2 regions of the Demequina pilifera genome follow, and region 2 is predicted to be linked to the other one. Evidence: riboswitches for the same ligand, from Rfam matches in the RefSeq annotation. Region 2 holds a riboswitch; the other holds the start of a gene.
What was found. A riboswitch is a leader RNA that binds a small molecule or an ion and turns the genes downstream of it on or off. The one in region 2 is predicted to bind cyclic di-GMP.
Positions count from the first base shown of each region.

Region 1: another riboswitch for cyclic di-GMP. It lies ahead of ACNI14_RS01980 (DUF7793 family protein); the one in region 2 lies ahead of ACNI14_RS02495 (hypothetical protein).

Region 1 covers NZ_JBMDTW010000001.1:445,107-459,830, reverse strand. Annotated here, with positions in the region: gene ACNI14_RS02030 (cold-shock protein) at 1-141, shown strand, start outside; gene ACNI14_RS02025 (DUF3027 domain-containing protein) at 150-1,154, shown strand; gene ACNI14_RS02020 (CAP domain-containing protein) at 1,227-2,081, opposite strand; gene serC (phosphoserine transaminase) at 2,078-3,202, opposite strand; gene manA (mannose-6-phosphate isomerase, class I) at 3,224-4,381, shown strand; gene ACNI14_RS02005 (UDP-glucose dehydrogenase family protein) at 4,417-5,751, shown strand; gene ACNI14_RS02000 (metal-dependent transcriptional regulator) at 5,748-6,470, shown strand; gene ACNI14_RS01995 (C40 family peptidase) at 6,621-7,307, shown strand; gene ACNI14_RS01990 (aldo/keto reductase) at 7,492-8,475, shown strand; tRNA gene ACNI14_RS01985 (tRNA-Arg) at 8,522-8,597, shown strand; cyclic di-GMP riboswitch class I at 8,707-8,781, shown strand; gene ACNI14_RS01980 (DUF7793 family protein) at 8,905-9,291, shown strand; gene ACNI14_RS01975 (diguanylate cyclase domain-containing protein) at 9,291-10,139, shown strand; gene ACNI14_RS01970 (oxidoreductase) at 10,254-12,179, shown strand; gene ACNI14_RS01965 (PDDEXK-like endonuclease domain-containing protein) at 12,404-14,724, shown strand, end outside.
Region 2 covers NZ_JBMDTW010000001.1:556,706-571,429, reverse strand. Annotated here, with positions in the region: gene ACNI14_RS02525 (S-layer homology domain-containing protein) at 1-76, opposite strand, end outside; gene tmk (dTMP kinase) at 251-940, shown strand; gene ACNI14_RS02515 (DNA polymerase III subunit delta') at 951-2,093, shown strand; gene ACNI14_RS02510 (alpha/beta hydrolase) at 2,217-3,770, shown strand; tRNA gene ACNI14_RS02505 (tRNA-Thr) at 3,806-3,878, shown strand; gene ACNI14_RS02500 (hypothetical protein) at 3,992-4,894, opposite strand; cyclic di-GMP riboswitch class I at 5,429-5,504, shown strand; gene ACNI14_RS02495 (hypothetical protein) at 5,519-6,049, shown strand; gene ACNI14_RS02490 (hypothetical protein) at 6,076-7,065, shown strand; gene ACNI14_RS02485 (NAD-dependent succinate-semialdehyde dehydrogenase) at 7,175-8,644, opposite strand; gene ACNI14_RS02480 (L,D-transpeptidase) at 8,964-9,782, shown strand; gene ACNI14_RS02475 (hypothetical protein) at 9,968-10,141, shown strand; gene ACNI14_RS02470 (hypothetical protein) at 10,263-12,464, opposite strand; gene ACNI14_RS02465 (arsenate reductase/protein-tyrosine-phosphatase family protein) at 12,816-13,547, shown strand; gene ACNI14_RS02460 (arsenate reductase ArsC) at 13,544-14,230, shown strand; gene ACNI14_RS02455 (FAD-linked oxidase C-terminal domain-containing protein) at 14,275-14,724, shown strand, end outside.

The DNA of each region.
Region 1 (14,724 bases), 110 kb from region 2:
ATGACGGTCATCGTGGAGGACCTCATCAGGATGCTTGACGGCGTGTCGACCTCTCTGCGCAAGGGTCGCTACCCCGACCAGGCCAAGGGGACGAAGGTGGCAGCCGTGCTGCGCGCCGTCGCCGACCAGCTGGAGGCTTGAGCCGACTGATGGATGCAGTACTCGAGAAAGCCGTAGACCTCGCCCACGAGGCCGCCATCGAGGCCGCTGGCGACCGCGAGGCGGTCGGTCCGCACCTGTCGGTCACCAAGGACGCCGAACGGCTCCTGACCCACCAGTTCGCGTGCACCCTCCCGGGGTACCGCGGCTGGGTGTGGGCGGTCACCGTGGCGCGGCCCCCGCGCGGTCGCGAGGCCACCGTGTGCGAGGCGCACCTGGTGCCCGCCGACGACGCGCTGCTCGCGCCGTCCTGGATCCCGTGGGCCGACCGCGTGCGGCCGGGCGATCTCGAGCCGACCATGGTGCTGCCGCACATCGTCGAGGATCAGCGGCTCATGCCGGGCCTCGAGGAGCACGGCGAGGACGAAGACGCCCTCGAGATCTGGGAGCTCGGACTGGGACGCGAGCGGGTGCTCGCGCCCGAGGGCCGCGACAGCGCCGCCGAGCGCTGGTACCGCGGTTCGCACGGCCCCACCGCCGCATCGGCCATCGCCTCGGCCGCGCCGTGCTCGACATGCGCCTTCTTCATTCCACTGACCGGCTCGATGCGCCTGGCGTTCGGCGCCTGCGCGAACGAGTGGTCGCCGTCCGACGGTCGCATCGTGGCCGTCGACCACGGCTGCGGGGCGCACTCGCAGACGGACGTCGAGAACCAGAGCTCGCGGTGGCCCGCCCCGGATCCCGTGATCGACACGGACGCGGCCGACCCCGTCAGCCTGGAGGAGCCGGCCAAGTCCGATGACGCCGACGCCCCGGACGCCCCGGACGCCCCCGCGACGGCGGCGGGCACGGATGAGGCGCCTGCGGGCGAGGCCACGGACGCTTCGTCAGACAAGGGTGCCGCCGCTGACAAGGATGCCGCCGCTGACAAGGCCGAGGCCGGGACTGGCGAGGATGCTGGCGCTACGGACGCCGCCGCTACGGACGGCGACCAGGCAACGGACAAGGCCGAGGCCGGGACTGGCGAGGCCGCCGAGGGCGATCAGGGCCGATAGCGGACCCGCACGGCTGGCTGGGAGATCAGGACCGCTGAGGCGGTCCCCCGAACGCGAGTGGCGGTTCGCCGCTCAGCGGTAGTTCGCGGTCGTGTACACCGCGTTGCCGTTGGCGGTGGAGGCCGAGCCGGCGCCCATCGTCGAGTAGCCGGGGTTCATCACGTTGCGGCAGTGGCCGCCCGAGTACATCCACCCGACGTGAGCCTTGTTGAGCGCTGCGCCCACGGACATGCCGCCCGAGGAGCCGCTGACGGCGACGTTCTCGCCGCCGGGGCGGTTCGGGTTGTGCGCAAGGGCCGAGCCGTTGCCGGCCTCGTCGCGCGAAGCCATGGACTGCGACCAGCTCGTCGCTGCGGAGGCGAGGGAGCCGGACCACGACATGGAGCCGAGTCCGATGCGCGCGCGCTCCTTGTTGGCCGCGGTCAGCAGGCCCTTGACCGAGCCTCCGGCGGAGTACGGGGAGGACGGCGCCGCGCAGTAGGCGTCGGGCGACTGCTGTGCGGCCGGCTGCGATGCGGGCGCCGAACCGGAGCCGGAGCCGTTCGAGGAGGAACCTGACGTTCCGGAGCGGGAGGGCGCGGGACCTGTGGTCGAGCCGCCGTTGGCGGCTGCGGCGGGAGCGGGCAGCGGCTCGGGCTCCGGAGCGAAGGAGACGTCGATCTGGGGAATCGCGGCCGCGGCGTCGTCGTCCACCTCGGGGGCGACCACGGCAGCGAGCACATCGCTGCGGGTCTCGACGATCGCGACCTCTTGAACCGCCTCGTCGACGGGAAGCGAAGCGGGCTGGGTGACGGATTCAGGAGCGATCTGAGCTGCGGCGGCACCGCCGGCGGCGGCGATCAGCAGCGGCACTGCGGCGAGCAGGAAGGCTCTCAGCGGACGACGACGGCGATCGCCGGTCCCGAGGACCTCCTGCTGTGCACTCATGTCTCTAATCTCTCCACTATCCAGTCGATGCAAGCCGCAAGCGCCGAGACGTCGTCCGGGTCCACCGCCGGGAACATCCCGACGCGGATCTGGTTTCGTCCGAGCTTGCGGTACGGATCGATATCCACGACCCCCTGGGACCGGAGGATCGACCGCAGCACGGACGAGTCCACCGAAGGAGTCAGGTCGACCGTAGCCACCACGGAAGAGCGAACAGAAGGCTTTGTGACGAAGGTCTCAGCGAACGCGGAGGCGTCCGCCCACTGATAAATGCGGCGTGCAGATTCGGTGGTGCGAGCGAGGGCGAAGTCCATGCCGCCGTTGCCGTTCAGCCACCGCAGCTGCTCGGCGAGCATGACGAGAGTCGCGACGGCCGGGGTGTTCAGCGTCTGGTTCGCGCGCGAGTTCTCGAGCGCCGTCGCCAGGTCCAGCGTCGCGGGGATCCAGCGCCCGGAGGCGGCGATCCGCTCGATCCTCTCGATCGCGGCCGGGGACACCAGCGCGAGCCACAGCCCGCCATCGGAGCCGAAGCTCTTCTGAGGGGCGAAGTAATAGACGTCGGCCTGCGTCGCATCGAAGGCGAGGCCGCCCGCGGCGGAGGTGCCGTCGATCACCGTGAGCGCGCCCTCGGTACCCGGCGGCCGCACGGCGGGGGCCATGGCACCGGTCGACGTCTCGTTGTGCGGCCACGCGTAGAGGTCGATCCCCGCGGTGGGCTCGGGTACCGCGATGTCGCCCGCGGGAGCCTCGATGACCTGCGAGTCCTCGAGGAACGGTGCAGCCGAGGTGGCCTTGGCGAACTTGGCGCCGAACTCGCCGAAGGCGCAGTGCTGCGCGCGGCTCTCGACCAGCGAGAACGTCGCCGCGTCCCAGAACGAGGTGGATCCGCCGTTGCCGAGGATCACCTCGTATCCCTCGGGCAGTGAGTACAGCTCCGCGAGCCCCTCGCGCACCGCGCCCACCAGGTTCTTGACGGGGGCTTGACGGTGAGAGGTGCCGAGGACCTGGGGCTGGGAGTCGACGATGGCCTGGACCTGGGCGTCCCGCACGCGCGAGGGGCCGGAGCCGAACCTCCCGTCGCGGGGCAGCAGTGCGGACGGAATGACGAGTTCTGGCGACATGGGATCAGGGTAGTGGCGGCCATGGCTGGCACACTGTCCTCCATGCACCTCATCACGCCCGCCCTGCGCGACTACGCGTGGGGCACCAGGGACGACATCGTGGGTCTGCTCAACATCGAGCCGACCGGCGGCCCGGTCGCCGAGGCATGGTGGGGGGCCCACGAGAGCGGCCCCGCTCATGCGCACACGCCCGACGGCATCGAGAGGCTCGATTCGCTCATCGCGGCCGACCCGGCGTCATGCCTGGGCGACGAGTGCGCGCGCAGCTATGGCGTCCGCCTGCCCTTCCTGCTCAAGCTGCTGGCGATCGACAAGCCGCTGTCCATTCAGGTCCACCCCACGATGGAGCAGGCGCGGGCGGGATTCGCGGCGGAGCGGCGCGAGGGCTCGGTGGGTCCGTACGAGTTCCAGGACCCCTTCCACAAGCCCGAGATGGTGTTCGCCCTCACGAACCTGCGGGTGCTCGCCGGAGTGCGGCCCGTGGAGGACCTACGTGCCGACCTGCGCTCGCTGGGCACCGCCGACGCGGACCGCCTTGCCGCGGCGGTTGGGGACGACATCTCCGAGTTCGTCTCCCTCGCGCTGTCCGGGGAGGTGGGCGAGGCGACGCTCGCCGCGCTCGCGGAGCGCGGGCGCTCGGCGCCGGAGGGGTCCTCGCTGCGGGTGAGCGCCGATGCGCTGACCGAGTTCCCCGGTGATGCGGGGGCCCTCGTGGCGCTTGGGCTCAACGTCGTCGACCTGGCGGCCGGCGAGTCGCTGTTCATCGGCGCCGGGGTGCTGCACAGCTACCAGCGCGGGCTCGGCATCGAGGTGATGGCGAACTCGGACAACGTGGTGCGCGGCGGGCTCACGCCCAAGCGCGTCGACGTGCCGCTGCTGCTGTCGCTCGCGCAGACCACCCCGGGCCCGGCCGCACGGCCGCGGGTCGACATGGCGGGGGCGGCGGTGACCCTGGTGCCTGCCGTCGACGAGTTCGCTCTGACGGTCGTCACGGACGGCGTCGCGGCGGTTCCCGCGGGCCCACGCGTGGTGCTGGTGGTGCAAGGGGAGGCCGAGGTGGCGTGCGACGGCGGCGCGATGACGCTGCGTCGCGGGCAGGCGGCCTTCGGCCGGCACAGCGAGGGGCCGATGCGGGTGAGGGCGAGCGGCGCGACCGTCATCGCACACCTGCCGGGGTAGCCAGCGGGCCGACCCGCACCGGTATCCTGATCAGCATGTCTGAACGCATATCCGTCATCGGAACCGGCTATCTCGGCGCGACCCATGCCGCGGGCATGGCAGAGCTGGGCCACGAGGTGATCGGCGTCGACGTCGACGCCGAGAAGATCGCGCGGCTGAGCCGCGGCGACGTGCCGTTCTACGAGCCCGGACTGCCCGAGCTGCTGCGCAAGCACGTCGACTCGGGAAGGCTCCGCTTCACGACCGATGCCCGGGAGGCGGCGGAGTTCGCGGGCGTGCACTTCATCGGCGTCGGCACCCCCCAGCTCAAGGGCGGCTACGGCGCCGACATAGCGTACGTGGACGCCGCGATCGAGACCCTCGCCCCGTTGCTCACCCGCCCCGCGGTCATCCTGGGCAAGTCGACGGTGTCGGTCGGCACCGCCGCCCGGCTCGCCGACCGCGTGCGCGAGCTCGCGCCCGTCGGTGACGAGGCCCAGCTGGGCTGGAACCCCGAGTTCCTGCGCGAGGGCTTCGCGGTGGAGGACACGCTCCGTCCCGACCGTCTGGTCCTGGGCGTCGATCTCGAGAACCCCGGCCGCATCGAGGAGGTCGCGCGGCGCGTCTACGCCCAGGCGCTCGCGCGTGAGACCCCGATCGTCGTCACCGACCTGGCGACCGCCGAGCTCGTCAAGGTGTCCGCGAACGCCTTCCTCGCCACCAAGATCTCCTTCATCAATGCGGTGGCGGAGGTGTGCGAGGCGACCGGCGCCGACGTCAAGGACCTCGCCGACGCGATCGGATACGACGAGCGGATCGGCCGCAAGTTCCTGGGCGCAGGGCTCGGCTTCGGCGGAGGCTGCCTGCCCAAGGACATCCGCGCCTTCATGGCGCGCGCCGGCGAGCTGGGCGTGGACCAGGCGCTGACCTTCCTGCGCGAGGTCGACAACGTCAACATGCGGCGCCGTCAGCACGTGGTGGAGCTCGCCGAGCGCGAGGTGGGCGGCAGCCTGGTGGACGCGAAGATCGCGGTGCTCGGGGCCGCGTTCAAGCCCGACAGCGACGACGTGCGCGACTCGCCGGCCCTCGACGTCGCCGGTCAGCTGCACCTCGCTGGCGCGCACGTGCGCGTGCACGACCCCGAGGGCATGGCCAACGCCGCGCAGGTGTGGCCCACCCTCGACTTCGCGGATTCGCCCGAGGACGCCGTCCGCGATGTCGACCTGGTCATCGTCGCGACGGAGTGGCGCCAGTTCCGCGATCTCGACCCCGCCGTGGTGGGTGACCTGGTGGCCCACCGCCGCATCATCGACGGCCGCAACTGCCTGCCGGCAGAGAAGTGGATCGCCGCGGGCTGGGAGTACCGGGGGCTGGGTCGGCATTCGGCATGAGCGACCTCATCGACACCACGGAGATGTATCTGCGGACCATCTACGAGCTGATCGAGGACGACGTCACGCCCATGCGCGCGCGCATCGCCGAGCAGCTGGGCCACTCGGGTCCGACGGTGTCGCAGACCATCGCGAGGATGGAGCGCGACGGTCTGGTCGTGGTGTCATCCGACCGCCGGCTGGAGCTGACCGAGGCCGGGCTGCACGCCGCAGTGCGCGTGATGCGCAAGCACCGCCTCGCGGAGCGGCTGCTGATCGACGTGATCGGCCTCGAGCTGGCGCACGTCCACGAGGAGGCGTGCCGGTGGGAGCACGTGATGAGCGATCGGGTCGAGCGGCGGCTGCTTGAGGTGCTCGACAACCCCCGCTTCTCGCCCTACGGCAACCCCATCCCGGCGCTGGCCGAGCTCGGCGTCCTTGACGACCCGGAAGCCCCGGATTCGGCCTCGATCTCGCTTGAGACGGCAGCAATTTCGGGAGTGACCACAGTCACAGTCACGCGCATCGGGGAGAACCCGCAGGCGTCCGAGGGGTTCCTCGAGGAGGCGATCCGCGCAGGACTCGTACCAGGAGCGACGGTGCAGGTCGGGCTCGAGGACGACGAGGTCATCGTGACCTCCCCGACGGGGTCCGTGGCCGTGTCTCGAGACGCTGCGCGACACCTCTTCGGCCTCCCTCGACTTGGCGAATCATCACGAATTGGTAACATGGTCGACTAGAACACGAAAGAGCAGGACACCGCAGGCCCCGGAGATGGCATTGGAACCTTTTCGGAGTTCCACTCGCTGGGCCAGGGAACATCAACGCACCGCAGGTGCGGAAGGAACGTGATTTTGACGAACGGATACATGCGCGCCAGGACGCGTGCGGTGGCTGCCACCGCTGGTGCCGCCCTTGTGGTGGTCCCCCTGACGGGCGCCGCCGCTGCGGCCCTCGTCGCCCAGGACATGACGGTCGACTCCGTCACTCCCAACACTCTTGCGATCGAGACGGAGGCCGACGCCGCCTCCGCTGATCTGGCCGCCGTCGCCAGCGAGGTCACCGCCTCCGACGATGCCGACTTCGACGTGAGCACGCCGGACATCGACGTGTCAGCGCACCCCGAGCCGGAGCCCGAGCCCGAGCCTGTCGTGGCCGCCCCCCAGGCGAACTCCTCGACCAGCTCGAGCTCCTCGTCCTCGCCTGCGCGCCCCGTCGCCCAGTCCACCAACGTCAAGGCCGCGATCTCGGGCTCGGCGGTCATCGCCGAGGCTGCGAAGCACGTCGGCGACCCGTACGTCTCCGGCGGCGCCGCACCTGGCGGCTTCGACTGCTCCGGCTTCACGTCGTACGTGTACGGCCAGCTCGGCATCTCGCTGCCGCGCTCGTCGGGCGCCTACTACAACGTCGGCACCCGCGTCTCGTCCCCCCAGGCGGGCGACATCATCGTCTCGCCGGGTCACGTCGGCATCTACGCCGGCCCGAACCTGCAGATCGACGCGCCGACGCACGGCAAGACGATCCAGTTCCGTGGCATCTGGCAGAGCAACCCCACGTACGTGCGCGTCACGGGCTAGTCCCTCCGCACACGCCAAGAGCCGTCGCCGCCTTCGGGCAGCGGCGGCTCTTCGCGTTGCCGGGGCACCGGCGTCTTCGCGTCGCGTGCGCCAGGACCCGCGTCCGGCGCCGCCGCGACGCCTGCGTCAGGTGGCGGCCGCTGCCGGGTCGCACGGACCCCATGGTGACCCCTAGGGTGGAGACATGCGCACCTCATTCGTACCGCGGCTCGGCCGCGACATCTCTCTCATCGGCCAGGGCTGCTGGCAGCTGGGCGCCGACTGGTCTCACGTCGCAGACGACACGGCGCAGGACATCCTGCGCGCGGCGGCCGATGCGGGCGTCACCTTCTTCGACACCGCGGACGTCTACGGCGACGGCCGCTCGGAGCGCGCACTGCGCGACTTCGTCGCGGACCGCGGCGCGGAGGGCATCACCATCGCCACGAAGATGGGCCGCCGCGCTGACCCGCACGAGGCGTCGCAGTACACCCTCGACAATTTCCGCCGCTGGACCGACCGCTCGCGCGAGAACCTCGGCGTCGACACGCTCGAGCTGGTTCAGCTGCACTGCCCACCGTCGGAGGTGTTCGCGAACCCGCAGACCTACGACGACCTCCGCACCCTCAAGCAGGAGAGGCGCATCGAGCACTACGGCGTATCGGTCGAGACCTGTGACGAGGCGCTCGACGCCCTGCGGGATCCGGACATCGCGACCGTGCAGATCATCCTCAACGTGTTCCGTCGCAAGCCGCTCGAGCACGTGCTCGGCGTCGCACGCGAGAACGGGGTGGGCATCATCGCGCGCGTCCCGCTGGCCTCGGGACTGCTGACCGGCAAGTACGACGAGCACACCACGTTCGGCGAGAAGGACCACCGCAACTTCAACCGCGACGGCGCGGCGTTCGACGTGGGCGAGACCTTCGCGGGCGTGCCGTACGAGGTGGGAGTGGAGGCCGCCCGTGAGGTCGCCAAGCTCACTCCCGAGGGCTGGACCACGGCCCAGTTCGCGCTCGCGTGGATCGGCGCCGTGGGCGCCTCTACGATCATCCCCGGCGCCTCGCGGCCCGAGCAGGCGCGGTCGAACGCCGCGGCGGCGGACATGCCCGAGTTCGACGAGGAGACCCTCGCCGCACTCGCCCACCTCTACAACGAGCGCATCCGGGAGCACGTGCACGCGAAGTGGTGAGATTCCTCCGTGTGCGCGGGTGCCGGTACCCTGGTCGGTGTCCCGCGCGCCTGTAGCTCAGGGGATAGAGCACCGCTCTCCTAAAGCGGGTGTCGGCAGTTCGAATCTGCCCAGGCGCACCAGGTGTTGGTTCCGTTCACAGAACCATGAGGCGTCGCCGAGCAGTGAGGGTGTCGCATCTCACATCGGAGCCCGTTGAGACGCGGCGAACCGGGCGTATAGTGCGAAGAGCAACGAAAAAGGCAAACCCGTCGCGAGGCGGGGACGCAAAGCCACGGGACCCACGGGGTCAGCCGGGCCACCGAACAAGGGAACCACTGTGAACGCCACGTCCGAGAGCCGCACTGCCGCCGCCTCGACTCCTCAGTCTCGAGGCCGTGCCCGCACCACCATTGCCGGCACCGGCGTGCTCGGCCAGGTCGTGACGCGATGACCGGCGAGCATCCCGAGATCACCCATGACAAGTTCCGCATCTGGCTTCGGCCAGACGGCCTGGTGGAGATCGAGTGGGCTCCGCACGTCCCCTCGGGCCTCGAGGACGCGGTTGCGACGATCGAGGCGATGACCGAGCTCACCGGCGGCAAAGCCGCCCCGCTGCTGGTGGACACGACGCACGCGGGTCCCCAGGACCGCGCGGCGCGGATGGAGTACGTCCGCAGGCAAGGGATCGTGTCCGCTGTCGCGTTGATCGTGGGCAATCCTCTGAGTCGAATGATGGCGACGTTCTTCATCAACGTGAGCAAGCCGGAGGTGCCGGTCCGTCTGTTCGAAGACAGGGCCGAGGCCGAAGCCTGGCTCAGGGAGCACGTGGTGTGATGACCCGCGCGGTGCCGCCGGACGGGGACGGCGCGTCCGAGAGGGAGCGCCGCCTCGAGGAGGTGGTGGAGGTCATCCAAGAGCTGGCGGCACTGAACTTCGACGCCCGCGCCTCCGTCGGTCGCACGGGCGACCTCGTCGACGCGGTCGCGGCGGGCGTGAACTCGCTGGGGGAGGAGCTCGAGGCGTCGTACGAAGAGCTGGAGCGCCGCGTGGCGGACCGCACGGCGGAGCTCGCGCGCGCCAGTCGAGAACTCGGTCGCCGAGCGATGCAGGACGACCTGACGGGGCTGTCGAACCGCGCGGCCCTGTGGGATCGGTTGGACCATCGGCTCAGCGTCGCGGACAGGCGCACGAGCGGTTTCGCGGTGCTGTTCCTGGACCTCGACGATTTCAAGACGGTGAACGACAGCCACGGGCATGCCGCCGGCGACCAGGTGCTGGTCGAGGTGGCCCGGCGCATCACGGCCGAACTGCGCGCAGGCGACACCGCCGCTCGCGTGGGCGGGGACGAGTTCCTCGTCCTGCTCGATGAGGTCGCCTCGGGCGAGGCGGCGCTGGCCGTCGCGCACCGCGTGAGCGACGGGCTGCGACCGCCCCACGAGTTCGGGGACCACCGCTATACCGTGACGAGCAGCGTCGGCGTGGCCGTGGGACCGGACGGCTTCGCGAACTCGGATGAGGTCGTCGCCGCCGCCGACACGGCGATGTACGAGGCCAAGCGCAGTGGTCGGGGCGTGTCCGTGCTCTACAGCGCCGACCGTCACGGCCGCACGTCGCTGGTCGAGATGGTGGAGGCCGATGACGCGGCGTGGGGAGGCACCCACCCGCACGCCGACGCCGACTGAGCCGTCCCCAGGCATGTGCCCGACGGATGTGTGGGGACGTTCGTCCCGTCAGCGGCGATGGAGCTGCTCATAGCGTGGAGGAACCACACCCACCGCCGCTTGTAGGAGGACGCCATGTCGGCTCCGTACGCTCACATTCTCGAACCCACCACCCTTGCGGGCCTCCCGCTTCGCAACCGCGTGGTGATGGTCCCCATGGGAACCGAGATGGGGGATCACGACGGCCACCTCACCGATCGTGAGGTCGCGTACTACGCCGCGCGCGCCGAAGGCGGAGCAGGGCTCGTGGTCACTGGCATCAACGCGGTCACCGACGACTACGAGGTCATCAACGAGGGGCTCGGGCGAGTGGACTCCGACGCCGCCATTCCGGGCCTGAAGGCCCTCGCGGATGCGGTGCACGCGGTCGGCGGAGCGATCTCCGTCCAGCTCACCGCGGGGCTCGGCCGCAACATCAACAACATCGATCCCCAGCGACCGCCCATCTCCGCCTCGGACAACCCTCACTGGCTGGACCCATCGGTGCTGTGCCGTCCCCTCGACCTCGAGGAGATCGCCATCATCGTGCAGAGGTTCCGCGAGGCCGCGCAGCGCTGCGCCGCAGCCGGGATCGACGCCATCGACATCCACGGCCACACGGGCTACCTGATCGACCAGTTCATGTCGCCGCAGTGGAACCGCCGCACCGATGAGTACGGCGGGTCCGTGGAGAACCGCTGCCGGTTCGCGACGGAGATCATCGCCGCCGTCAAGGAGGGGGCTCCCGGGCTGCCGGTCAGCTTCCGCCTCTCGGTCGACCACCGATACGAAGGCGGTCGCACCGCTGACGAGTCCAAGCGGATCGCCGTCATCCTGGAGGCCGCCGGCCTGGACCTGATGATGGCGGACGAGGGCTCGTACGAGGCGATGGACTACGTGTTCCCGCCGTACTACCTGGGTGACAACTGCATGATGGGCGCGGCTGCGGCCATGAAGGAGGTCCTCACGATTCCCGTGCTGGGGTGCGGCAACCTCACGCCGGAGCGTGCGGAGTCGGCCATCGCTGCCGGCGAGATGGAATTCGCTGGAATCGGCCGGGCGCTGATCGCGGACCCCGAGTGGACCAACAAGCTCGCCGACGACAGGCGGGAGGACATCCGTCCGTGCATCCGCTGCAACCAGATGTGCGTGGGCAACGCGTTCCTGGGCAAGGCTCTCGGCTGCGCCGTCAACCCGATGGTGGGGATGGAGCGGGAGCGGGTGCTGACCCCCGCATCGTCGCCTGGCCACGTGGTGGTCGTCGGTGCGGGACCCGCCGGCCTCGAGGCCGCGCGCGTCGCGGCGCTGCGCGGCCACACCGTCGATGTATACGAGAAGTCGGACCAGCTGGGCGGAGTGCTGTGGCCCGCGGCCACGCCGGAGTTCAAGAAGGAGCTGCGCTCCATGATCTTCTGGTGGGAGCGCCAGCTTCGCGACCTGCCGGTGACCGTCCACCTGGAGACCGAGATCCGGGACGACTCGCCCGAGCTGGCCGAGGCGGACGCGGTGATCCTCGCCACCGGCTCGAGCCCGATAGCGCCGCCCATTCCGGGCATCGACGGTCCGAACGTGGTCGACGTGATCGACGCCCACCTCGGCGCGGCACTCGGAAAGCGGATCGTGGTCTGCGGAGGAGGGCTGTCGGGGGCTGACTTCGCTCTCGAGGCCGCGCAGAACGGCCACGACGTGACGGTCGTCGAGATGGCCGACGGCATCGCCGGCGACCTGCTGATGATCAACCGCATCACGCTCCTGAGGGACCTCGCCGAGGCGGGCATCACGCTGCTCACGGGACACACCGTGACCAGCATCGACGAGTCCGGCGTCAAGGTGGGCGGCCCAGATGGGCCGGTGCACGTGGCCGCGGACACCGTGATCTCGGCATTCGGCGTGCGGCCCGAGACGGCCCTGCCCACGGCGCTCGCCGACAGGCCGGGCGTGGTCGCAGTCGGGGACTGCGTGCGTCCCGCCAAGGTCGGCGACGCCATCAACGCGGGCTTCGAGGCGGCCTTCTCGCTGTGACCTGAGGGCGGCGCGTGGCGCAGGCCGGCTCCCGCAGCCTTCGGGCGCGGAGAGCCGGCTTGACGCGGCGCTCGCGGAGGTCCACAATCCCGGTGACGGTGCGCGCCGGCTGTGCAAGTGGGCGCGCACTGTTCTCGTTTCTGGCGCCGCGGGCCGCCCGTGTGCCGCCCTGACGGGCGGCGTGGTGGCGAGGCATCCCGCACCCCGACGTATACCGTGGGGGAGTGGTGGATTACATCGGGCGCGCGCTCGTGGCCGACGCCCTCCGAGAGTGGCGCGAACAGCTCCAGGACCGGGCGACCGTGTCCCCGCTCAGGGACCTCGCGGCGACCCAGGCGAGCCTGGTCGACATCCGCGCCGGCCACCCCTCGGGCCTCGCGCAGCTGTTCGCGAATCGCCCCACCGCCATCTCCTCTCTGCTGCGCGACCCACAGGTCCGCGAGTCGGGCCTGCACCGCGGCCGGCTGATCCTGCAGGAGGCGGAGCGCGTGCGCGCCGCCACCGGGGCCTGGACGGCGGCGCTGGTGGTCGGCACCGTGGCGTGGACTGAGCGCGGAGAGCGCGTCGAGATGCCGCTGCTCATGCGGCCCGTCGGGCTCGAGCGCCACCGCACCGATGACGTGCAGATCACGCTGCGCGACGACGTCCACGTCAATCCCGTCTTCACCACGCTGGTGCGCGAACGCGCGGGCGAGTCCGGCGGGGACACGGCGCTGCCCGCGGTCGCCGGTGGGCGCGACTTCGACCCGCGCCCGCTGTGGGAGCACGTGCGGGGCCTGACCGACCTGTTCGGCGACGATCTCGAGGTCGTGGATCGGCTGCTGCTGGGAGCGTTCGACGACCCTGAGCAGCGTCTGCTCGACGACCTCGACGACTGCGACCCCGTCATCGCCGGGTCGACCGTGCTGGCCGCGGCCGCGGGTGACCATGACGCTCAGGCGCAGCTCGGCGAGCCGCTGCCCGCCTTCCCGCGTGGAGATCGCGACCCCTTCGCCGAGCGCGGCATCGGCGACCTCGACGACGTCCAGTTCGCAGCCCTCGACCTGATCGCCACCGGCCGGGACGTCTTTCTCCAGGCCCCTCCCGGTTCCGACGTGGTCGGCACGGCGGCGGCGATCGCCGCCGATGGCGCGGCCTCGGGCAAGACCGTCGCCGTGGTCGGCGGCCAGGAGCGAGCGCTGCGCGCGATCACGGACCGGGTGCGCGCGCTCGGCGCCAAGGACCTGGTCATCGACGGCACCGTGCCCGCCTGGAATGCCGATGCGCGGGCGCGCCTTCTCGAGTCCATCACGATGGGCACGCCTCAGGTGGACGACGACGGCCTGCGCGCGGCGGGGGAGACCCTGCTGCGGGCGCGCGGGGACCTGCATCGGCGCTTCGACGCGCTGCACCGCTCGCATCGCCCGTGGGGTGTGAGCGTCTTCGAGGCCGTGCAGGCGATCGTGCGCCTCACCACCGCCGATCTCGCCCCGGGCACGGCGCTGAGGCTCAGCAAGGAAGCCGGCGCGGTGGTCGCCGACCACGGCTTCGCCTCCGTCTCGGCCGCGCTCGTGGCGGCGCTGCGGCCCGACGACGAGCAGCCGGCCGCGGTTCCCGTCGAGGACGACGCTCCCAGCGCTCAGGCGGAGTCCTGGTGGGCGGATCACGCGGATCCCGAGGACGGTGCGGGCCTCGACGAGGCGCTCGCGACGCTGCTGGGCCGAGCGATACCCAAGATGCGTGCGGAGGCGGCCATCGCCGCGCACGAGACGGGCGTCGACGAGGCCGTGTCGATGGCCGCCTGGTTCGACCAGGTGCGCATGTTCGAGGCGCTCCGCGAGGTGTTGGAGACCTTCTCGCCAGCCGTGTTCCACCGCTCGCTGCACGACCTCGTGTCGGCGACGGCCCCCCACGGCTCGTCCCGGCACGTCGACATGCCGCGCCGCGATCGCCGCGCGCTCGTGCGCCGCGCCGTGGAGCTGCTGCGGCCCGGCCGCGGCAAGGACACCCTCCACGAGGACCTGGTCCGCGCCCACGACCTCGCGCTGCGTTGGCGCGCGCACTGCTCCGCGGGCGGATGGCCCACGGTCCCCGACGATTACGACGTGTTCGCCGAGCGCGTCGCCGACGCATCGGCCATGTGGGACACGCTCGCGCCGACCGTCCACATGGTCGTGGAGGACGAGGACCTCGCGGCCGTGCCGTGGGACGAGATGGTCGGCGAGCTCGACCGCCTCGCGCAGGGGCTGCCCGGCACCATCGACACGGACGCCGGCGAACCCTTCGAGATCGACCCCGTGGCCGCAGGCCTGGGGCCGCTCATCGACGACCTGCGTGCGCGCGATGCGTCCGACGCCCAGGTGCGGCGGGACCTCGAGTTCGCGTGGTGGGCCGCGGCGTTCGACGCGATCGTGCGCACGGACCCCTCGCTCACCGACTACGGGGCGCTGGGCGCAGCCGTCGAACACTTCCGTGCGTCAGACAAGGCCTTCTCCGGCGCGCGCGTGGGGCCGCTCATGCGCGCGGCCGCGGAGCGTCGCCGCTCGGCCATCGCTCGCCACCCGGA
Region 2 (14,724 bases):
CGCCGCCCGCGACGGCGGCCGCTCCCAAGGCCATCGTGGCGACGGCGGAGGCCGTCCTGGTAACTGCGTTGCGCATGTGGGTTCCCCTCAACAGTGGTGTCCTGGGTGCGGACCGCGGCTCGGCGGCCCGCGTCCAAACGACGCTAGCAACGGGGTACGACGACGGCTATGGGAAGGAGTTTGCTACCCGGTTGCCGCTGCAGACGCCCGATGCTCCGTCAGTGTCCGCGCCCGCCGGTAGGTTGGTCGCATGACCGGATTCTTCGTGGTGTTCGAGGGCGGCGACGGTGTGGGCAAGTCCACCCAGATCGACTTGCTGGCCGGGCACCTGCGCGCCCCCGCGGGCGGCGGCTTCGAGGTGGTCACCACGCGCGAGCCGGGCGGCACCACGCTGGGCAAGGAGCTCCGCCAGGCGGTGATGCACGGCGACCACGTCGCCCCCCGGGCGGAGGCGCTGCTGTACGCCGCCGACCGCGCCCACCACATCGCCACCAAGGTGCGCCCCGCGATCGAGCGCGGCGCCGTGGTGGTGCAGGACCGCTACGTCGACTCGTCGATCGTCTACCAGGGCGGCGCTCGCGGGCTCGGAGACGAGGTCGAGCGCATCTCGCGCTGGGCCACCGAGAATCTGCTGCCGGACCTGACCATCGTGCTCGACATGGAGCCCGCCGCCGGGCGCATGGCGCGGGAGCTCGACCGCGTGGAGCGCGAGACGGGGGAGCACGCGGCGCTGATCCGTCAGGCCTTCCTCGACCTCGCCGCGCGCGAGCCCGCGCGGTACGCCGTGATCGACGCCTCGCGCGCCATCGAGGACGTCGCGAGCGACGTCTCGCGGGCAGTGGCCGATGCGATGGCTCGCTCAGGCCTCTGGACGGCCGATGCGCGGGCCGGGTCTTCGCCCAACCAGGCGGAGGGGCTCGAACCTTGGGGAACGCCGTGAGCGTCGCGCCATGAGTGTCTGGGACGAGGTGGTGGGCCAGGAGGTCGCGATCGCGCCATTGCGCGCGGCGGTCGCCGACCCCGCCGCGATGACTCACGCGTGGATCATCACCGGCCCGCCCGGGTCGGGGCGGTCGTACGCGGCCCGCGCCTTCGCCGCCGCGCTGCAGTGCCACGAGGGCGGCTGCGGCACGTGCCGCGCGTGCACCACGTCGCTCAGCGGCGCCCACGCGGACGTGACGCTGCTCGCCACCGAGAAGGTCACCATCAGCATCGACGAGGTGCGCGACCTCATCGCGACCGCGCAGTCGTCCCCCAGCGAGGGGCGGTGGCGCGTCATGGTGATCGAGGACGCGGACCGCATGACCGAACGCACCTCCAACGTCTTGTTGAAGTCCATCGAGGAGCCGCCGCCGCGCACGGTGTGGCTGCTGTGCGCCCCGTCGGCCGAGGACGTCGCGGTCACCATCCGCTCGCGCTCGCGGCACGTGCGGCTGCGGGTGCCCGACCCCGAGGTGGTCGCGCAGCTGTTGGTCGAGCGCGACGGCGTGGACCCGGATCTCGCCCGCCAGTGCGCGTACGCGTCGCAGAGCCACATCGGCATCGCGCGGCGCCTCGCGCGCGACCCCGCGGCACGGGGCCGTCGCGACCAGGTGCTCGCGCTCGCGACCGAGATCCGGGGAGTCGGCGACGCGGTGCTGGCCGCCGCCGACCTTGCCGCGGTTGCGGAGGCCGATGCCAAGGCCTCGACCGAGGAGCGCGACGTCGAGGAGCGCAACGAGCTGCTGCGCACCCTGGGCGCCGACGACGGCGGCCGGCTCCCGCCCGCGCTCCGCTCCCAGGTCAAGCAGCTCGAGGAGGACCAGAAGCGCCGGGCCACACGCCTCAAGCGCGACGTGCTCGACCGCGCCATCGTGGACCTGATGTCTCTGTACCGGGACGTCGCGTGCGTGCAGGTGGGCGCCTCGGTGCCGCTGGTCAACGAGTCCCACCGCGGCCACGTGGAGGGCCTCGCGGGGCGCACCACCCTCGCGGAGACCATGCGCTGCCTGGACGCGCTGGGCCAGACCCGCGAGCGGCTGGCGGGCAACGTCGCGCCGGTGCTCGCCCTCGAGGCGATGGCGCTCGCGCTGCGGCCCCGGGCCAGCGCCTAGGGTCACGGCCAGCCGGGGCGCGACGCGGGAGGGGCGCCGGCAGGAGGCCCCGCGGGATGCCAACGCCGCCGCGTCAGCGCAGTCTCGAGACGGGCAGTCACCGCCGCCGCCTAGGCTAGGCGCATGATTCGTCGCGTGCCCGCCCTTGCCCGCCTCGTCGCCGCATCGGCCGTCGCCGTGCTCGCCCTCGCGGCGTGCACGCCGGACAAGACGCAGGTCTCCCCGGACGATGCCGCACCCGACCCCACGTCCACGGAGACGCCCGCGCCTGGGGCGACTGGCGCATCGGACGTCTACGACCAGGAGCTCGAGTGGAGCGAGTGCGGGGACCTCGAGTGCGCGACCATCCAGGTGCCGCTCGACTGGAGCGAGAGCGAAGGCGACACCATCGAGGTCGCCCTGAACCGGCATCGGGCGCTGGACGAGGATGCGCGCCTGGGGTCGCTGCTCATCAACCCGGGTGGCCCGGGCGGCTCGGGGCTGGGGCTCACGGAGCCGTTCGTCGTCTCGGCGGGAGACGCGCTGCTGGACTCGTACGACGTCATCGGCTTCGACCCGCGCGGGGTGGGCGCGTCGACTCCGGTGCAGTGCGGCACCGATCAGCAGGTCGACGAGTACTACATCCCGGACCGGGTGATCGAGACGCAGGACGACCTCGACCAGGCCAACGCCGCGGCCGCCGACTTCGCCGCCCTGTGCCGCGTCGAGTCGGGCGCCGTCGTCGAGAACGTGGACACGGTCAGCGCGGCGCGCGACATGGACGTGATCCGCGCGGCCGTGGGCGACGAGCAGCTGAACTTCCTCGGATTCTCGTACGGCACGCAGCTGGGCGCGACCTACGCCGAGCTGTACCCCGAGAACGTGGGCCGGCTGGTGCTCGACGGCGCTGTGGACTTCCTGCTGCCGTCCGCGGAGCAGGCCAGCGGGCAGGCCGAGGGCTTCGAGAACGCCCTCACCAACTTCCTGCGCTGGTGCGGACAGCGCAACTCGTGCCCGCTGGCGGGCGGGGTCGACGCCATGAAGTCCCAGCTGAGCACGATGATGGAGCGCTCGCTCGAGGAGCCGTATCCGTCGGGCACCGAGTGGGGCGTGAACGGGAACCTGTTCGTGTACGGAGTGGTCGTGACGCTGTACGACGAGGCGTCGTGGCCGTTCCTCGAGCAGGCGCTCGCGGAGGTGGCCGGCTCGGGTGACGCGTCGATCATGTACGAGCTGGCGAACTTCTACCTGGACCGCGACGGGACGACGGGGGAGTACGCGAACAACTCGACGTGGGCGTTCACGGCGATCGGCTGCCTGGACGACGTCCCCGGCGACGAGTGGACCATCGACGACGTCGAGGACTTCCGCGCTCAGATGCTCGAGGCGTCGCCCACGTTCGGCTGGTGGTTCGCGAGCGGGGCGGGCTGCGACGCGTGGCCGTGGACGGCGGATCGGCACATCACGTCGCTCGACGAGGCCGCGACCGCGGAGCAGATGCTGGTGATCGGCACCACCAACGACCCGGCGACGCCGTACTGGTGGTCGGAGTCCCTGGCGGACCGCTTGGGCGCGACGCTGCTGACGTACGACGGCGAGGGTCACACGGCGTATGGGCGCTCGAACCAGTGCATCATCAACGAGGTCGACGCCTTCTTGGTGGACGGCGAGATGCCGGATTCGGGAACTCGGTGCTGAGCCGCTAAGATGGCAAACCGCACCGCTTGGTGCACGCCGCCTTAGCTCAGTCGGCAGAGCGATTCACTCGTAATGAATAGGTCAAGGGTTCGATTCCCTTAGGCGGCTCGTCTGGCCCCGGTCCTGCGACCGGGGCCTTTCGTATTCTCGGGCTGGGCCGGGCCTTTGCCATGTGCGCCAGCCCCGTTGCGGTAGGGGCGGTTGCGCTAGGGGCGGTTGCGCTAGGGAGCGGTGACCGGCTCACCGCGCGTGCCGTCGATGACCTCGCGGTCGCCCAGCGGCTCCTCGAGCGTGACCACGAACGGCGTGGGCGGGTTGCCCTGGCAGGTCTGGTCGCCGGACTCGGGCTCGACGCCGAGGGTCACCGTGACCGCCGCCGCGGTCTCCGTGTGAGAGACCAGCTCGATGCGTCCGTCCGCGGGCCGGCCTGAGTTGCAGCCGACCTCCGTGACGAGGAGGTGCAGCTCGGTGGTGTCCGCGGTGGGAGGGTTCGCCGGGTCAAGCTCCACCCTGGGGACGGTGAGGTCGCCCAGGTCGATCGTGAGGCTGCAGCCGCCCCCGGCCATCACGTACCAGCCGTCGGGGATGTTGGATGCGCCCTCGACGCGACGCACCTCGAGGAACTCGCGGTAGGTGCTGCCCAGGTCCTCCTGCGCGGCCAACTCCGCAGACGGCGGCCTCATGATGACGATGCCGTCCTCCCTGAGCTGACCGAGATACCAGGCGTCCGGGTCCTCGAGCTCCAGCGGCGTGCCGTCGTCGCGCACGGCCGCGTCGAGCATGGCCGCCGCGTCACCGGTGAGGTCCGCCACGGGAGTGGCCTCGGCGAGCACCTCGCCATCCAGGGTCAGGTGTTGGCAGAGGAAGGTCTCCGCGGCGTCGAACGGGGCCTGGGCCGTGGGCGAGGACGCCGTGGTCGGGGACGCCGTGGTCGAGGACGCCGTGGTCGGGGACGCCGTGGTCGAGGACTGGGAGGTGGGTGTGCTCGCGGGTTCCTGGGCTGCGGTCGCGCAGGCGGTGAGGGCCGATGCGGCAAGGACCACGCCGGCCAGGGTCGCCGTGGTGCGCAGGCGCCGTGAGCGGCGCGCGGCATCGGGCCCGGTGGTGAGCGGTGTCGCGGTCATGGTGTCTCCCTTGCTGGGGAGTATGGCACAGCGCACTCGGCCCCTCACAAGGTCCGCCGCCGCCCCCAACCTCCCCGTCCGGCACTCATTGTCGCCTGTGGCAGGTTTCGTCGCGCTGTCCGGCACTCACGGTCCTCCGGGATTCCCGAGCGCGCCAGATCCGACGCTCCGCCGATATCGCGGTGCGAAGCTGGGAGTGGGTGCGAGGGATGGCCCGGATTCCGGCGCCGCATCTATCGCAGTGACGAAAGCGACACTCCGAACCTTCTGCGCAAAACCGCGGTGGGCCAGCCTCCACGTGGTCCTCGCGCCGCGACTGCGCCACCGTGAGCCATCCACTACTTGACCAGGACCAACGAGGTATGTGGACCATGACGTCGGTGGTCGACACGGAGCCGCAACCGACGAGGCGGCAAAAGCCACTAAGCGGGCGAGATCTAAGAATGCACGTGCTCGTGTCTGCTTCGCGTCCGAAGTCACCTACAGTCGCTCGCATGGCCAGCACGGCCTACCCACCCGGTCAACCGATCGGGGTAGTGAAAAAGGCAAACCCGTCGCGAGGCGGGGACGCAAAGCAGACGGGACCCACGCGGTCGGCCGGGCTACCACAGAGGGAGCATTACCATGCAAAAAATCACTCGCACCATTGGTGTTGGCATCGCCACCGCCGCACTTGTCGGAGCCACTGCTGTTTCCGCATCTGCCGGGGACACCACGACAACTTTCTCGCTCGAGGGAGGCACGCTCTCTGTCGCCGCGGAAGGGAGCGCAACCCTGACGGTGGGACAGTCCGGCGCCACGGAAGTGAGCGGTGCCCTGGGCAACGTCGTCGTCACGGATGACCGCGGAGGCGTCACTGGCTGGGCCGCCGCCGCAGCCACGACCGTGTTCTCCAACAATGACGTCGACCCTGCTATGGCCACGGAGTCCACCGAAGTGAAGTATGCGACCGGCACCGTGAGCAAGACCGGAGAGGTCACGGCTGCTGGAACCCTCGAGCCCATGGTCATCACCGCGACCGCCGGCGACGTCGTCACGGCCACGGGGGTCAAGGGCAACAACACGGCCACTTGGAACCCGACCCTCACCGTCGTGCTGCCTGCGAGCAGCACTCACGGAACCTACAGCGGTACCGTCACGACCTCCGTGCTCTGAGGCAGAGGACCGCTTTGCGTCAAGCATTGATCGCGCTCGCACTGGCGGCCGGGGCTCTTGTCCCGGCCGCCGGTGCGTGGGGCGTTGCCGCCGAGTCGCAGGACGAGCCGTCCGGAGGCGTCGGAATCCGCCTCGTGGATGCCCCGGTGGCCACGGCAGAGAACCCGAGGGCGAACGTCTACATCATCGACCACGTCGCTCCGGGCACGGTCATCGAGCGTCGTGTCGAGGTGTCCAACAGCACGGGCGAGTCCACGATTGTGACGGTCTACCCCGCAGCCGCTCAGATTGCCGACGGCAACTTTGTGGGCGAGCCCGAGGCCACGCAGAATGAACTTTCCAGCTGGATTGCGGTCTCTCCCTCGGCGCCTGAGCTGGCGTCTGGGGAACAGGCCGAGGTCGACGTGGAGATCGACGTGCCCGCCGATGCGACAGTGGGCGAGCACTACGGCGTCATCTGGGCCGAGGTCACCGATGCGCCCGAGAGTGGCGGCGTCACCGCGGTCACTCGCGTGGGGATACGCATCTACCTTTCGGTCGGCGAGGGAACCGCTCCTGTATCGGACTTCACCATCGGTGGGCTGACGGCATCGCGCACTGACGATGGCTCGCCTTCCGTCGAGGCCACCGTGACGAACTCCGGTGAGAGGGCCCTCGACCTGACCGCGCAGGTCAGTCTCTCGGACGGCCCGGGCGGCGTATCGGCCGGCCCCTTCAGCACCGAACCTGTGACAACTCTGGGGATCGGGGAGAGCGCGCCGATGCGAGTGGACCTCGATCCCCTGCTGCCGAATGGCCCATGGCGCGCCGACGTCACGGTGACGAGCGGGCTGGAGGAGCGGTCGATCGAAGCGGAACTCACGTTCCCGGAAGCGGGGGCCACCGCTGAGGCGACCGTCGACGACGGTGTGCCGCTCGTGGTCGTCATCGCCATCGTGGTCCTCGCGGCGCTGGCAGCCGTGATCGGTGCGATCGTGTTCGCTCGAAAGCGCTCGCAGGCATCCTTGCAGGCCTGATCGCGCGCGTGCACCACCGGTCGGACTCTGGGCATAGGCGACAACCAGTGCCGGACAGGAGGTCGAGACCGGCGGTAGGCGTCAACCAGTGCCGGACAGGGGGAGTGGGTCAGGCCGCCGGGTCCGGGGTCAGCGTGTACTTGGTCTCGAGGTACTCGTGGATGCCCTCGGCGCCTCCCTCGCGGCCCAGCCCGGAGGCCTTCCAGCCGCCGAACGGCGCCGCGGCGTTCGACACCACGCCCACGTTCAGCCCCATCATCCCGGTCTCGAGCGAGTCGATCATGCGCTGCCCGCGAGCCAGCGACTCCGTGTAGACGTACGAGACCAGCCCGAACTCGGTGTCGTTCGCGAGCGCCACAGCCTCGTCCTCCGAGTCGAACGGCGCGATCGCGAGCACGGGGCCAAAGATCTCCTCGCGGAGCAGCTCGGATCCGGGCTGCACGTTCGCCAGGACCGTCGGCGCCAGGTACGTGCCAGGCCCCTCGATAGCCGAGCCGCCGGCGAGGAGCGAGGCGCCGCGCTCGACCGCATCGGCCACGAGCGACCCGGCCTTCTCCACGGCGTCCTCGTTGATGAGCGGGCCGATCTCGACGCCGTCCTCGGTCCCGCGGCCCACCCGCATGCCGGCCACGCGCTCGGTGACGCGGCGCGCGAACTCGTCCGCGACCGAGCGGTGCACGATGAACCGATTGGCCGCCGTGCATGCCTGGCCGATGTTGCGGAACTTGGCCTTGAGTGCGCCGTCGACGGCCTTGTCGAGGTCCGCGTCCTCGAACACCACGAACGGGGCGTTGCCGCCCAGCTCCATGGAGGTCCGCAGCACCCCGTCGGCCGCCTGCTTGAGCAGCGCCCGGCCCACCTGCGTCGACCCCGTGAATGACAGCTTGCGCAGGCGCGGGTCGCTGATAATCGGCTCGGACACGGCGCTCGATTCGGACGTGGTCACCACGTTCAGCACGCCGGCCGGGAGCCCCGCCTCCTCCATCAGCGCCGCGAACGCCAGCGTCGTCAGCGGCGTCAGGCTCGCGGGCTTGATCACCACGGTGCAGCCGGCGGCGAGGGCGGGCGCGATCTTGCGGGTGGCCATCGCGAGGGGGAAATTCCACGGCGTGATGAGGTAGCTCGGCCCCACGGGGTGCTGCGAGACGATGGCGCGCCCGGTGCCCTCGGGGGTGGGGCCATACCGGCCCTGCACCCGCACCGCCTCCTCGGAGAACCACCGCAGGAACTCGGCGCCATAGGTGACCTCGCCGCGCGATTCCGCGAGCGGCTTGCCCATCTCGAGGGTCATCAGCAGCGCGAAGTCCTCGGCCCGCTCGGTGAGCAGGTCGAAGGAGCGGCGCAGGATCTCGCCGCGCTCGCGCGCGGGGGTCGACTTCCAGGCGGGGAAGGCGTCGACGGCGGCGTCCAGGGCGGCGCGTCCGTCCTCGGCACCGGCCGATGCGACCGTCCGGATCACCTCGCCCGTCGCCGGGTCTTGCACGTCCAGGGTGGAGGCGTTGGAGGCGTCGCGCCACGTGCCGCCGATGAACAGTTGGTGGGGAACGCTGGCCAGCAGGGCGGTCTCGCGGTCGGTCATCACGGCTCCTTCGTTGGGCGTACGACTGGTCAACGACGGGATGGTGCGAAGTCATCCAACGACGCCGCGCCACCCAACGACGCCGCGCCACCCAACGACACCGCGCCACCCAACGACACCGCGCCACCCAACGACACCGCGTCCTCCAACGACACTGACGGTCCGCCAGGATTCGCGGGCGCGCCAGATCCGACACTGGGCGCCCACTGGGACGCTAAGGCGGGGAAGGGGGCGGGAAATCGGGCGGGTTGGGGCGGCAGGGGGCCGCTTAGAATGGCAGGGGTCGCCGGCCGCGGCCACGTCGACTGAGGGGCCACACATGAGACTGTCAATCCGTGCGCTCGCGCTTGCGGGCGCGGCCGTGCTCCTGATGAGCGCGTGCAGCTCCGATCCGGAGCCATCGGCCAGCCCGACCAGCCCGACCGCGGCCGCCACGCCCACTGCCGCGGCGCCCGAGCCCTCGGCGAGCCCGAGCGAGAGCGCCGCCGAGGACAACACCTCTGCCATCGCCACCTCGGTCGAGCCGTCGATCGAGGTCTACGACGGCCCGGACGGCGACATCGCCCAGACCATCGCCGCCGAGGACGTGCTGACGGCACCCGAGGCGACTCCGCTGGTGTTCCTGGTCAAGGAGCAGGGCGAGGGCTGGCTCGAGGTATACCTGCCGGTGCGGCCCAACGGCTCGACCGGCTGGGTGCGCGAGGACCAGGTCACGGTCGCCAGCACGGACTTCTCGATCGAGGTGTCACTCGTGGATTTCGAGCTCACGGTGATGAAGGGCTCGTCCGAGGTGATGACGGCGCCGATCGGGGTCGGCCGCGAGGAGCGTCCCACCCCGGGTGGCGTGTACTTCATCCGCGAGCTGCTGCAGCCGCCGGACCCCACGGGCGTCTACGGTCCGTACGCGTATGGGCTCTCGGGCTACTCACCTGTGCTGGACGAGTTCAATGGCGGTGAGGCGATCATCGGCGTGCACGGCACCAACGAGCCCGAGATGATCGGGGAGTACGTGTCGAGCGGCTGCATTCGGCTCGACAACGACACCATCACGGAACTCGTCATGGATGTGGGGCTGCCGCTGGGAACGCCCGTGCTGATCAGCGACGAGGCGGCCCCGGTCGACGGCGAGGACGCCTAAGCCACGAGCCCAGCCGATGCGCGGGCTGGGTTTTGCGCGGATGGCGCGCACTCGGCGCCGACTTGGGCCATGGGTTCCGCCCAGGCCACCAAGCCACCCAGCGGCCCGCCCGGCCACCCAGTACTTCGGCTCACCGCGGCCCTGGGGCAGGCTCGCCCCACCTGTTCGGCGGCCCACTCGGGCCAATGGGCCACGTCGCCAACGACCACGTCGCCAACGACCACGTCGCCAACGACCACGTCGCCAACGACCACGTCGCCAACGACCACGTCGCCAACGACCACGCCATCACCCGGCCAGCAGGGGCCGCTGGCTACGGAGTCGCGCTCGCTCGACGCGGGCGTCGGGAGCATTGCTGAGCCTTGCCGGGCGCACCCCGCCACACCTCAGCGATCAGGCCCGCGCGCCCCACACAAAACACAACGCCCGCCACCGCGCCGTGAGGCGCGATAGCGGGCGTCAGTGTCTAGTGCGGGTGTATCAGCCGGCGTAGGTCGCAACCGCGACGACGGGCGTCGCGGCCGGTGCCTCGACCGGCGGGGCGCCGAGCACGATCGTGAAGTCGTCGGTGCAGCCGCCGTCTTCCAGCTCCGCGTCCCAGAGGAGCATGTCCTCGGTGAGCTCGGATTCCGGAATGGTGCCGGCCTCGAAGGTGCCTTCCTGCTCACCCTCGACGCAGATCTCCACGTACTCGACCACTTCTTCTTCCTCGAAGCAGTCCGCAGCCTCGCCCGTCCAGAGCGTGTACTCCGCGGGGAGCTCGTCCTCGGGGACCGTCAGGCCGTACCAGGTGTCGCCGTCCTGGGCGCAGATGGTGACCTCGTTGACGGACTCGACGCACTCCTCGTTGGGGACCGGGTCCCCGAGCGGGAACACGCCGTCGTCACGCACGGTCTCGGAGACGAAGCCTCCGTCACCGTCGGCGAAGCAGTAGGTCGCCTCGTCGGGGGTGCACTCGGAACCGTCGAACCACGGGACCTGAGTGGGGCTGACGCTGTCGACCTCGGTCTGGACCGGGGTGTCCTGCTCGCTGTCCCACACGCAGATGTACTCGGGCTCGTCGTAGCAGTCCTCGGCGTTGCCGGTCCACTCGGTGTACTCGGCGGGGAGCTGGTCCTCGAAGAGGGTCAGTCCGTACCAGACGTCGCCGTCCTGGGCGCAGATCGTCACCTCGTCGGGCGTGCACTCGGAACCGTCGATCCAGAGGATGTCGCCCTCGCCGATCTCGTCGACCTCAGTCTTGACTGCGACGCCGTCCTGGCTGTCCCACTCGCAGATGAAGTACTCGACCTCGTCGATCACGCAGTTCTCTGCGTCAACCGGCTCGCCCAGCGGGAAGTCGCCGTCATCGCGAACCGTCTGCTCCACGAATCCGCCGTCGCCGTCCGCGAAGCAGTAGGTGTTCTCGCCGGGGCCGCAGTCGATGCCGTCGACCCACTCGATGTCGCCTTCGCCGATCGACTCGACCTCGGTCTTCACCGAGACGTCGTTCTGGGCATCCCACTCGCAGATGAAGTACTCGACCTCGTCGATCACGCAGTTCTCTGCGTCAACGGGCTGACCCAGCGGGAAGTCGCCGTCGTCACGCACGGTGGCCTCGGTGAAGCCGCCGTCGCCGTCCGCGAAGCAGTACGTCGCCTCGGCGGGGGTGCACTCGGAGCCGTCGACCCACTCGATGTCATCGTTGCCGATGGACTGGACCTTGGTCTTCGTGGCCTCGTCGGTCTCGGCGTTCCACTCGCAGATGAAGTACTCGACCTCGTCGATCACGCAGTTCTCTGCGTCAACGGGCTGTCCCAGCGGGAAGTCGCCGTCGTCGCGAACCGTCTGCTCCACGAATCCGCCGTCGCCGTCCGCGAAGCAGTACGTCGCCTCGGCGGGGGTGCACTCGGAGCCGTCGACCCACTCGATGTCATCGTTGCCGATGGACTGGACCTTGGTCTTCGTGGCCTCGTCGGTCTCGGCGTTCCACTCGCAGATGAAGTACTCGGGGTCGGGCTCGCCACAGGCGAGCTCGCCGGACCAGTGGTAGTTCTGCCCGGAGACCTGGACCCACACGACCGCGTACTCGGCCCATCCCGGCCAGTTCGGGTGGTCGGCGTAGACGGCGGTGTAGGGGTTGCCCCACGAGTCGTCGTCGTTGTGGAAGTTCAGCGTGATGTCGCCCTCGCCGGCGTCGACGCCGCGCGGGGAGATCTTGACGTTGATGTGCTGGTTCGCGGTGGAGCCCGCGTACTCGAACGTCATCGACGCACAGTCGGGCTGGAAGGTCTGCTGCTCCTGCGAGCCCTTACAGACGATCCAGTGCGAGACGTCCGCCGGCTTTCCGCTCGAGTTGACCGGTGCGTGGTAGACCTCGTTCGCGTTGGGCAGCTCGTAGACCTCGCGGCCGTTGCCGCCCTTGACGATGAGCACCTCCCAGCGGTCGCCGGGCCAGGACTGGTTGAACTCCTTGAGCTTGACGCCCTCGTTGCCTTCGGCGTCGTCGGTCACTTCACCGTGACCGGAGTTGCCCTCGCTGTAGTAGCAGGCGACCGCGTTGTCGTACTGGTTCAGCCAGTAGTCGGCGGTGTTCTTGTTATCGGATGAGCCTCCGGTCGCGACAGCGGCCGGAACAGCCCATCCCACGAGCGCGAGCGCAGCGGCGCTCAGCGTCACGAGAATTTTGGTTCCAAGTTTCATGACATCCTCCCCAGCGCGAGGGATGGACCACGATGTGCGCGTTCCCCTCAACTCCCTCGCCCAATTCGAGATTAGTGACATTTCTCACACTGTCAACGGGGGAGTGTGACGCATGTGACACCAGTAAACCTCTGGGGCGCAAGTGACAGAAGTAATCACGCGTGAACCGAGAGTACGGCGCTCGCCATTGAGCGCGCCGGGACGTTTGTCATGCTAGCGCCGATGCGGGTGTGAACGCCATCACTCCCGTCACCACGGCGTGGCGATGGTGCGCATTCGCGCGCGGCTGCGCGCGCTCGCGAGGCCTCGCCTCACAAGATGCCTCAACCAACATTGAGGTATAGTCGCCCCATGAGCACGCCCCCGACGGTCGACCGGCGCACCCTCCTGTCCGCGCTCGCCGACCCTCAGCGGCTGCGGATCGTCGACGCCCTCGCCCTGTCCGACCTCTCACCATCCGAGCTGTCACGCGACCTCGACCTGCCGAGCAATCTCCTCGCACACCACGTGGGAGTGCTCACGGATGCGGGGGCGATCGTGCGCAGGCGCTCCGAGGGCGACGGCCGCCGCTCCTACCTCGCGCTCGCCTGGGAGCAGCCGCTGGTCGCGGCCGCGGTGGCCCACGGCCAGTCGCTCGGCGCATCCCGGGTGGTGTTCGTCTGCACCGCCAACTCGGCGCGCTCGCAGTTCGCCGCGAGCCTGTTCGCCCGCCAGTCGGACGTCCCGGTCGCATCGGCCGGCACCGCGCCGGCGCCGTTCGTCAACCCGTTCGCCGTCGCCGAGCTCGCGCGCCACGGCCTCCAGCCGCTGTCCTACGTTCCCACCGCCCTCGCCAGTGATCGCCGAGAGGGCGACCTCGTCATCACGGTGTGCGACAACGCTCGCGAAAGCCTCGCGGACGACGCCGCCCTGCACTGGTCTGTGCCGGACCCGGCCCGCGCATCGGCCGCCGACCGCGGAGAAGGCCGGGCTGGAGACCAAGCAGAAGGCGCCAGCGCCGAGGCCTTCGCCGCCGCCTTCTCCCAGATCCAACCCCGCGTGCAGCGCCTCGCTGCCGCCGTCACGAACGGAAGCCCCTCATGAGTCACCTCAAGCGACTCGACACCCTCTCGATCGACCAGACCTACGCCCTCGAGGCCGCCGCCGGCCAGCTCGAATCCGAGTTCGTGGGCGTCTTCGGTCGCGAGACCATCGAGAAGTTCCTCGCCAGCTCCTACGACCAGTTCGCGGACCACGCGAAGGTCGTCAACTACCTGCCGCTGCTCGCCGAGCGGTTCGCGCGCCAGCGCCTGCACGCCCTGAGCCGCATCGAGACCGAGCCCCGCGACGGCAAGCCGGTGATCCTGTTCCTGTGCGTCCACAACGCGGGCAAGTCGCAGATGGCGCTGGGGTTCATGAAGAAGCTCGCGGGCGACCGTGCGATCGGGTGGTCGGGCGGCTCCGAGCCGGGCACCGGTCTGAACGAGCACTCGGTGGCGGCGATGCGGGAGGTCGGCATCGACATCTCGGGCGAGTTCCCCAAGCCGTGGACCGAGGAGACCCTCAAGGCCGCCGATGTGGTGGTCACCATGGGCTGCGGCGACGCCTGCCTCGTCTACCCGGGCAAGCGGTACCTGGACTGGTCCATCGACGCGCTGCCGGGCACGAGCATCGAGAACGTGCGGCCGGTGCGCGACGAGATCGAGCAGCGGGTGCGGGGGCTGCTCGCCGAGCTCGGCGTGGAGGTCAATGACGCGGGGGTCGAGGACAAGGTCGCGACCTCCTGACCGCGCGGCTCTGGGACGCCTGACCTGCGTGGAACAATGACGGCGTGACTGCCCCAGCGCCCGCGACCATCGATCTGGCGGCTCACCTGCGCGCATCCATCGACGGCGAGGTGGACGACTCCACCCGCCGCCGCGCCGAGTTCTCGTCCGACGCCTCCAACTACCGCGTGCCTCCGGCCGTGGTGGTGTTCCCGCGGGACGGGGACGACCTGGCTGCGGCGCTCGACGCCGCCCGTACGGCCGATGCGCCCGTCACCATGCGCGGGGGCGGCACCTCGGTCGCGGGCAACAGCATTGGTCCGGGCGTGGTCATCGACGTCAGCCGCCACCTGAACAAGATTCTTGAGGTCGACGCTGAGGCTGGCTCGGCGCGGGTCCAGCCGGGCGTGGTGCTCTCCGAGCTGCAGAAGGTCGCGGCGCCGCACGGGCTGCGGTTCGGCCCGGACCCGTCGACCACCAACCGCGCCACGCTGGGCGGGATGATCGGCAACAAC